2 regions of the Ectobacillus polymachus genome follow, and region 1 is predicted to be linked to the other one. Evidence: a T-box and tRNA genes for the amino acid it is inferred to sense, from the RefSeq annotation. Region 1 holds a T-box; the other holds one or more tRNA genes.
What was found. The T-box of region 1 lies ahead of serS (serine--tRNA ligase). A T-box ahead of a tRNA ligase gene usually reads a tRNA of that ligase, here a tRNA-Ser.
Positions count from the first base shown of each region.

Region 2: it has a tRNA-Ser gene. The T-box ahead of serS (serine--tRNA ligase) is inferred to sense a tRNA for this amino acid. The anticodon was not compared.

Region 1 covers NZ_JBLREB010000011.1:2,066-7,936, forward strand. The annotation lists gene guaB (IMP dehydrogenase) at 1-1,127, shown strand, start outside; gene ACM5BR_RS18495 (serine hydrolase) at 1,233-2,555, shown strand; gene pdxS (pyridoxal 5'-phosphate synthase lyase subunit PdxS) at 2,907-3,791, shown strand; gene pdxT (pyridoxal 5'-phosphate synthase glutaminase subunit PdxT) at 3,807-4,394, shown strand; T-box leader at 4,445-4,656, shown strand; gene serS (serine--tRNA ligase) at 4,709-5,871, shown strand, end outside.
Region 2 covers NZ_JBLREB010000001.1:786,239-790,217, forward strand. The annotation lists gene ACM5BR_RS04030 (hypothetical protein) at 836-1,135, shown strand; tRNA gene ACM5BR_RS04035 (tRNA-Ser) at 1,145-1,208, shown strand; gene ACM5BR_RS04040 (hypothetical protein) at 1,310-2,368, shown strand; gene ACM5BR_RS04045 (hypothetical protein) at 2,355-2,585, shown strand; gene ACM5BR_RS04050 (hypothetical protein) at 2,652-2,954, shown strand; gene ACM5BR_RS04055 (hypothetical protein) at 3,004-3,201, shown strand; gene ACM5BR_RS04060 (hypothetical protein) at 3,365-3,688, shown strand; gene ACM5BR_RS04065 (hypothetical protein) at 3,911-3,979, shown strand, end outside.

The sequences.
Region 1 (5,871 bases):
ATTTAATGGGCAAATATCGTATTTCTGGTGTACCAATCGTAAATAATGAAGACGAGCAGAAGCTTGTAGGAATTCTCACAAATCGTGATTTGCGATTTATTCAAGACTACTCTATAAAAATTTCTGATGTTATGACGAAGGAAGATCTTGTTGTTGCACCAGTAGGAACTACGTTAGAGCAAGCAGAAAAGATATTACAAAAGTATAAAATTGAAAAACTCCCATTGGTAAATGAAAACGGCGTATTAAAGGGTTTAATTACAATTAAAGATATTGAAAAAGTTATTGAGTTTCCTAATTCAGCTAAGGATAAACAAGGTCGACTTTTAGTTGGAGCAGCTGTAGGAGTAACAGCCGATACGATGACAAGAGTAGAAGCACTTGTTAAAGCAAAGGCAGACGTAATTGTCATTGATACAGCCCACGGACATTCCAAAGGTGTTATCGAAAAAGTAAGGGAAATTAGACAACAATACCCTGATTTAAATATTATTGCAGGAAACGTCGCTACTGCAGAGGCAACAGTTGAACTTATTGAAGCTGGCGCAACTATTGTTAAGGTTGGGATTGGTCCTGGATCTATTTGTACGACACGTATTGTTGCTGGGGTAGGTGTACCTCAATTAACAGCGATCTATGATTGTGCGACAGCAGCTCGTAAGTACGGTGTACCTATTATCGCAGATGGTGGTATTAAGTACTCTGGAGATATGGTTAAGGCACTTGCTGCTGGTGCTAATGTGGTAATGGTCGGTAGCTTATTAGCAGGTGTTTCAGAAAGTCCTGGAGAAACTGAAATTTATCAAGGACGCCGATTTAAGGTATATCGTGGTATGGGCTCAGTGAGCGCTATGGAAAACGGAAGTAAGGATCGTTATTTCCAAGAAGGAAATAAAAAGCTTGTTCCAGAGGGTATAGAAGGCCGTGTACCTTATAAGGGACCTCTTGCTGATACACTTCATCAAATGGTTGGTGGTTTGCGAGCTGGAATGGGATATTGCGGAGCTAAGGATTTAGAAGTGTTACGTGAAAATGCGCAATTCATTCGAATGACAGGCGCTGGATTACGTGAAAGCCATCCACATGATGTTCAAGTTACAAAGGAAGCACCAAACTATTCATTATAATATTCCACTTTTAGACAGAGTTCGACTAGCTCTGTCTATTTTTTTTAGATTGTGTTAGAATAACGATTATGTGAGAATATCGTTAATCTAATAGGAGGTAGAAACGTGAAAGCGTCGTTTCAAAAGCTGTTTGTGATTGTATTAATTATTCCACTATTATTCAGCATGGCTTTTTCAACTAGTACTGTATCGGCACAAACGAATACACCGTTAAATGTACAAGCTGAAGCTGCGATATTAGTGGACGCAAATTCAGGAAAAATATTATATGAAAAAAATGCTGATTCTTCTTTAGCTATTGCCAGCATGACGAAAATGCTGACAGAGTATATCGTACATGATGCGGTGAAAAGCGGAAAAATAACATGGGATCAAAAAACACAAATTTCAGATTATGCTTATACTATTTCGCAAGATCGCTCACTATCTAATGTTCCTTTAGAAAAAGGCGGATCCTATACAGTTAAAGAGCTTTATGAAGCGATGGCCATTTATTCTGCAAATGGTGCAGATATTGCATTAGCTGAGCTTATTGCTGGATCGGAAGCTAATTTTATAAAACTAATGGATCAAAAGGCACAAGAACTAGGCTTAAAGGATTATAAATTTGTAAATGCAACAGGTCTTACAAATAAAGACTTAAAGGGAAGACAACCAGAAGGTACAAGCCCTGATGAAGAAAATAAAATGACTGCAAAAGATTGTGCTATCGTTGCGCAACACTTAATTCAGGATTATCCGGATTCATTAGAAACAGCAAAAATTCCACATAAAGTGTTCCAAGAGGGCGGGAAATACCCTGTAAAAATGGATAACTGGAACTGGATGTTACCAGGTCTCGTTTTCCAATATGATGGAGTGGATGGATTAAAAACAGGCTCAACTCCTGAAGCTGGTTATTGCTTTACAGGAACTGCAAAACGCGGAGATATGCGACTTATCTCTGTTGTTATTAAATCAAATTCGTATAACGCACGTTTTGATGAAACGAAAAAATTATTCGATTACGGATTTAGTAATTATGAAGAGAAACAATTGTATCCACAAGGCTATCAATTACCAGATAAGAAAACAATTCCTGTAGCAAATGGAAAACAAAAAGAAGTTGATATTGAAACAGGAAAGGCTGTTGATATCGCAATTCCAAAAGGAAATAAATCTCCTTATACGATTGGTTCTCAGTTTGATAACAAGGAAGCATCAGCGCCAATTAAAAAGGGTGCAAAAGTGGGCTCTATGACAATTAAGTCTAACGATAGCAATGATCCTGGCTTCTTAACAGGTAACGAGTTAAAAGTAGATTTAGTAACGAAGACTAATGATGACAAGGCAAATTGGTTCGTTTTAACTATGCGCGGCATAGGGTCATTCTTCGGAAATGCTTGGAATGGTACGGTGAATTCGGTAAAAGGTTTGTTCCATAAGTAAGTCCCCCATTGGGGGGCTTTTTTTATATCATAAATATCAGTTGAAATAAGCATTATATTGTACAAAGAGCAAATGTACATGAATCAATGGTATGTCATGTTACACATAATAAGTATGTACCATGCTATAAGGTCATATTTCATAAAAGCGATTTCAAAATTATAAGAGAATTTAGGTTACTTGTTCGGGAATAACAATGATTTTTAAGGAAGCATACTTGAATTGTACGGAATTTCCATTGATTTTTGTTAATAATCATGTAAAAAAATAGACATTCGCCTTATAATAGATGGTAAAATGAAAGAGAATTTTTTAATATATCTTGTAATAAAGACTAGGGGGCTCCACAAGATGAATGAAACAGGGACAAATCGTGTAAAACGCGGTATGGCAGAAATGCAAAAAGGCGGCGTTATTATGGACGTCGTAAATGCTGAGCAAGCAAAAATTGCAGAAGCAGCAGGTGCTGTAGCTGTAATGGCATTAGAACGAGTTCCAGCTGATATTCGTGCAGCTGGCGGTGTAGCACGTATGGCTGATCCAACGATTATTGAAGATGTAAAGAATGCGGTTTCCATTCCAGTTATGGCAAAATGCCGCATTGGTCATATAGTTGAAGCACGTGTTCTTGAAGCGTTAGCTGTAGATTATATCGATGAAAGTGAAGTACTAACGCCTGCTGATGAAGTTTTCCATTTAAATAAGAGTGTATATACAGTTCCATTTGTATGCGGTTGCCGTGATTTAGGTGAAGCAGCTCGTCGTATTGGTGAAGGAGCAGCTATGCTTCGTACAAAGGGTGAGCCTGGAACGGGTAATATCGTTGAAGCAGTTCGTCACATGCGTAAAGTGAACGCAGAGGTAAGTCAACTTGTAGCTATGCGCGAAGAAGAAATTATGACATATGCGAAAAACCTTGGTGCTCCATATGAAGTTCTTCTTGAAATTAAACGTTTAGGTCGCTTACCAGTTGTAAACTTTGCAGCAGGTGGTGTATCAACTCCAGCTGACGCTGCATTAATGATGCAATTAGGCGCAGACGGTGTATTTGTTGGTTCTGGTATTTTTAAATCTGAAAACCCTGCTAAATTTGCTGCTGCTATCGTTGAAGCTACAACACACTATGAAGACTATGAATTAATTGCTCGTTTATCAAAAGGACTTGGTAATCCGATGAAGGGCATTGAAATTTCTAGCTTACTTCCTGATCAACGCATGCAAGAGCGCGGCTGGTAAGAGGGGATTACACCTATGACAACGATTGGTGTATTAGGACTTCAAGGTGCAGTTCGTGAGCATGTAAAAGCGATTGAATCGTCAGGAGCGACTGCGGTTGTAGTAAAGAAAGTAGAACAGTTAGCAGAAATCGATGGACTTATTTTGCCAGGTGGTGAAAGTACCACGATGCGTCTGCTAATTGATAAATATGGATTTATGGAGCCGTTGCGACAATTTGCAAAAGACGGAAGACCGATGTTTGGAACTTGTGCAGGTATGATTCTAATGGCGAAGCATCTTGTTGATTATGAAGAGCATCTAGGTGTTATGGATATTACGGTAGAACGCAACGCTTTCGGTCGACAACGGGAAAGCTTTGAAGCTTCTCTTTCAATTAAAGGAGTAGCTGACGATTTTATCGGTGTGTTCATTCGTGCTCCGTATGTTGCTAGCGTAGGTGATAATGTAGAGGTATTATCTACTCATGATGATCGCATCGTAGCAGTCCGCCAGGGTCAATATTTAGCTGCTTCGTTTCATCCTGAATTAACAGATGACTATCGCTTGACAGCGTATTTTGTGAAAATGGTCGAAGAGGCAAAGGCACAAAAAATCGTATAATTCTCTTGAAAGTTGTCAAAGATTATAGTACATTGATGATAATCTTATAACAAAAAGCAATGATAGGAATTAGTAGCAGGACTGTTTTTAGCAGAGAGTCGGTGGCTGGTGAAAACCGATAAAAGCGGCTTGTGAATCCATCCTGGAGTGGAATACGAAAGCGTGAAATAAGTATTTCCGGTGAAGAGCCGTTATATCCAGCTAAGAGGAAAGCTATGGCTTTCAATTAGGGTGGCAACGCGGGTAAACTCCCGTCCCTTGTATGAGGGACGGGAGTTTTTTGTGTTTAATTTTTAAATAGGAGGAGAAAAAATATGCTTGATATTAAATATTTACGTGCCAATTTGGAAGAAGTAAAAGCAAAGCTTCAGCACCGCGGGGAGGATTTAACTGATTTTGATCGTTTTGAAGGATTGGATCAAAAACGAAGAGAATTATTGGTGAAAACTGAGGAATTAAAAGGTAAGCGCAATGAAGTATCAGCACAAATTTCTATTTTAAAGCGTGAGAAGAAAAATGCAGATGATTTAATTTTGCAAATGCGTGAAGTTGGCGACAGTATTAAGACGTTAGATGAAGAGCTTCGGGTTGTAGAAGAGGAGTTGCAACACATTTTACTTACGATTCCAAACATTCCTCATGAATCTGTTCCGGTTGGTGATACAGAAGAGGAAAATATAGAAATTCGTAAATGGGGAGAAATTCCTACCTTTACATTTGAGCCAAAGCCCCATTGGGATATTGCAACAAATTTAGATATTATTGATTTTGAGCGTGCAGCTAAGGTAACAGGAAGCCGCTTTGTATTTTATAAAGGATTAGGTGCGAAATTAGAACGTGCTTTAATTAGCTTTATGCTTGATTTACATACAGAAGAGCACGGTTACAAAGAAATTTTGCCTCCATATATGGTAAATCGTGATAGCATGACAGGAACAGGGCAGCTTCCGAAGTTCGAGGAAGATGCATTCCTTATTGAGAGTAACGACTATTTCCTAATTCCAACTGCTGAAGTTCCGGTTACGAATATGCATCGTGATGAAATTCTAAATGGTGAAGCTTTACCGATTAAATATGCTGCGTATAGTGCTTGCTTCCGCTCTGAGGCAGGATCTGCGGGACGTGATACACGTGGATTGATTCGCCAACACCAATTTAATAAAGTAGAACTTGTGAAATTTGTAAAACCTGAAGATTCTTATGATGAGCTTGAAAAGCTAACAAACGATGCAGAACGAGTGCTGCAACTTCTTAAACTTCCTTATCATGTACTTAGCATGTGTACGGGAGATTTAGGATTTACTGCAGCAAAGAAATATGATATTGAAGTATGGATTCCAAGCTACGGTATTTATCGTGAAATCTCTTCTTGCAGTAATTTTGAAAGCTTCCAAGCACGACGCGCTAATATTCGCTTCCGCCGGGAGCCAAACGCAAAGCCAGAACATATTCATACATTGAACGGGTCTGGTCTTGC
Region 2 (3,979 bases), on a different contig from region 1:
TTTAGGTATTGAAATTGTAAAAGGTTCCCATGTCTGTATTGTAATATTATGGTCACGTTTTGTATAGGGGATATTACATTCAAGAAGAAAACCCTAAATCCAATATTGAATCTAGGAGTTTTAAACTTTAAAAATTAATGTCACCGAATCCTGTATTACATTTTTTATACTCTTCAATAATCGTGTCTATGATTTTTTTGCGACTGTCTTCACTATATTGTGATAGATCATGTTTAAAGAGTATATTAAAAAAATCATAGCTAGATTTATCTTTTCGCATACTCATCACTAATGTATGTAAATTAGAAATAAGATTGCTGAATGTATCAGTATTACGTTTTGACAAAAACTCCAATTCATTTGTAATTTCATCTATTTTTCTAATAGTTTCGTTTTCAAATCGTTGAATCTAAGCCATTTCTTCTTCATGACGTTCAATATCACGTTCTAACTTGTATGCTTAATAATTAGGATCGTTTTCAAGTTTTTCTTGTACTATTTCCCAATGTTCTTCCGCTTTAATTCTGTTTAGAGAGTTAATAGAAGATAAAGATTGGATAGATTATAACATCAAGAAAGTAGATGTTGCCTAATAAAAAAGGTTATTGATACTGGTGTGTATTGTTACAAATGCAAACATTTAATTGAAGATAAGAAGTTATTTGAAATGGGATGTGGTAAATGTGAACCAGATTTAAGTCATTTTGAAAATGTTGAAATAGTAATGAGGTCAAAAGATAAAACGTACTCAGCACTTAATAGACTTGATCAAGTATGTGAAAAAATTTGTAGAGTTGATGATGAAGCGGATGAATATTAATTGGGAGGTAAATGAATGACGGTAGAGCGAGAATTTGATACATTGAAGGACTTAGTTTCAGACGTACTTAAACATGATGAAATGGCACGTAATAATGATACACATTTATATTTTGAGTGCTGCAAGAAGTTAGGTGCTACAATATTTGATGATTTAGAGAAATTGAATTTAAATATCACTAGTGTACATAAGTTGAGACAGCAGATTCAAAATAAAATGGGATTATATAAGCCGAGTGAAAGTGTTCAAAAAGAACGCAATAGAAGAAAGATTAATATTAAAGAGTATCTGGGTAAATTGAAAGCAGCAAATTAATAAATGTATGGACTTGTAGCTCAATGGTAGAGCTAAACTGAGCATTTTACCTGTTCGAATCAGGTCGAGGCCACCTTTGATAATAATTTACTAGTAAAATTTAGCAGGGATTTTTGGTGATTTTGTCGAAAAAATATAAAAATAAGTTAATCTAATAATGGTAGGGGTTGCTTTTTGAATACAAATTTTCGACAAGATTTATTAGAATTAAGTAAGGATTGGGATACCGTTTTTTCAATATTAAAAAAAAGTTATTCTGATGAAAAGTTAGGAAATTGGATAGTTGCATTATTTTTATACGTATTATCAGACGTGAAGTCATTTAAAACTTTACCAAAATTGATTCCTAGTATTATAGGTATATTAGTAAGCAGTGGTGTTATGATTATACATAACCAGATGTTGGTAAAATCACTTATAGCTTTATTTATTTTTATAATATTTTTTTCTTTTAATTTATATTTATATTTAAGAAAAATGCTTAATTTTAATGAAGAAAAATATTTTCATATAGGTGCATATAGAGTTTTTAGAAAATCAGAATATAATGGGTTTATTAAATATATTCCATCTAGAGATTTTTCATTCAAGGGACTTTATGATGAGATTATATATAATATTCCTGAAGCTAAGGAACTTGAAGTAAAAAAAGCGCAGATAAAAGACATGAAGGTAATACATGAAGAGTATGTTAAAAATTCAACTGAAGATCAAAATAAATTATTATTACAAATAAAAGAGCATAACGCTCAAATTTCAATGATTGTAAAATTACTAAAGGATATTAATACAGCACTTTATCAAATGACAAATGAATGTTTTGATTCATCATCATTATTATTTATTACAGGATTTACAATTCATGAAAAGAGAGATAACAAATTAATTAAAATAATGGATAGAGGTACAACTGGAAAAACATTAAAAGAATATGATATACCAGATACAATTACAGAAAAAAGTGATGCAGTATTACGTGCATTAAGTACTAAAGAACGTTATACACCACAAATTGATATTCCATATAAAAATCACTTTATTATGTCATTTAAAATGCGTATGGCGCATGATAAAATATGGGTATTCAATTTTCAATCTGATTATGATGATGATAGAGCTTTGTTTTTTTTAATGAATAATGATATGCTTGATACAAGGGAAGTGTTTAGACTTATACACGCATTATGTTTAATTCTACAAGAAAAGGGTGTGTATGAATATGTGGAAAGATGATGCCCTAAAATTATTAAAAGACATTGAAGAGTCTAATGGGAAAGGATTTATTAATCCTAAAAGTCAGTTCGATATTAATAAAGATCGTGAAATAAAAATAGAAAATTACGAGCAAAAATTGAATGATTTATCAAAAATTAATCTTAATTTCTACCGAGTTGTTGGTAAGGAATATAATAAATCAGATAATAGAAAGCATTCACAGACCACTCCATAATTGGAGGAAGGTCTTTTCTTTTTGTATACGCAACATATGTAATACTAATGGGAGATGAGACTATTTATGTATAAGTTTTTAACAGTTGATAAAGCGAAGGAAAAAATTAAAGAATTACAGATCTTTGTTAGTTTGGCAGAATCTTATATTGCAGATAGTCCTGAGAAAATTGCAATTAAAGAATATGCACATGTAGGAAATGTAAAAAAGGTTGCAGATAAACTAAATGATTTAGGATATAGACTTGGAAATAGAAAATATATTTCAAAAGATGTAACAGAAATTATTGAGAAAGAGCCAACTGATGAATTTCATGCAATTGTTAAAAAAGTTCAAAGAGAAAATAAAAAGGCAAATATATATCTTTAAACCTTTTCCCTTCTTTGATAGTGTTTATTTAGAAAGGATGTGTCATATTATGAAGATAAAATTCTGTTTGGCTGATGGTGGAGATTTACTTTTTGTAATAACGTCAGAAGATGTAGCTGGCATTATTGAAGCTTCCAAAGGAGAAAAAATTGTATACAGTAAAAAATCTTATAAATATGATCATCATATTTTGAATCATATTGAACCACATTTTCTAGAAGTTATTGTTTATGTAAATGAATATTAATAGAACCTATTAACAGATGCTTTTTAATAATCCCTGTGGTATAAATATGGTTAGGCAACAATATTACAATATTCTCCTTTCTTAACCTTGATTTTACAAATAATGAGAGGGCGTTACTGTTTATTTGTCGAATGTATTAGGTTAGGGAGGAGGTGATTTAGATATGGAAACTACTAAAATTAATGAATTGATAAAAGAGGGAAATCAGTTTAAAGCAGGTATAACACCTATTAATTTTGAAAATTTCTGTAAATGGAATTCTGAATGTATGTTGTATATTGAGAGAAACTATAACGGATTAGAACTTACCAATCAGTATATTAAAATCTCAAAAGAGGTTATTGAATTAGTAGTAAACAATAATCAGGTTGATTTAAATCGTATTAATTATTTACATGGAGCACTTCAAGGTGTCCTAAATTATGAAAAATTAGAAGAACAGAAAAAAGCATTTGATTCTAGTATGATTGCGCAGTTAGGAAAATAAAAATTTTCATAAAGTTATAGCATCCAATAAGCAATTGGATGCTTTTTGTTATGTAAATATAATGTAAAATGTAAGGTGAAGAAATGAGTGGAAATTATTGATAACAGAAAGAAACTTGCTATTGAATTGTTAGCTGAAGGAGTAGAACAAAAAACTACAATTGCTAAAAAATGTAGAGTAACCAGATAAACGTTATGTAACTGGTTAGATGATGAAGGATTTATGGCGGAGCTTGACAAACGTTTGCATCAACGTAAGGTCTTTGTTGAAAAGATAATTGATAGTAAATTA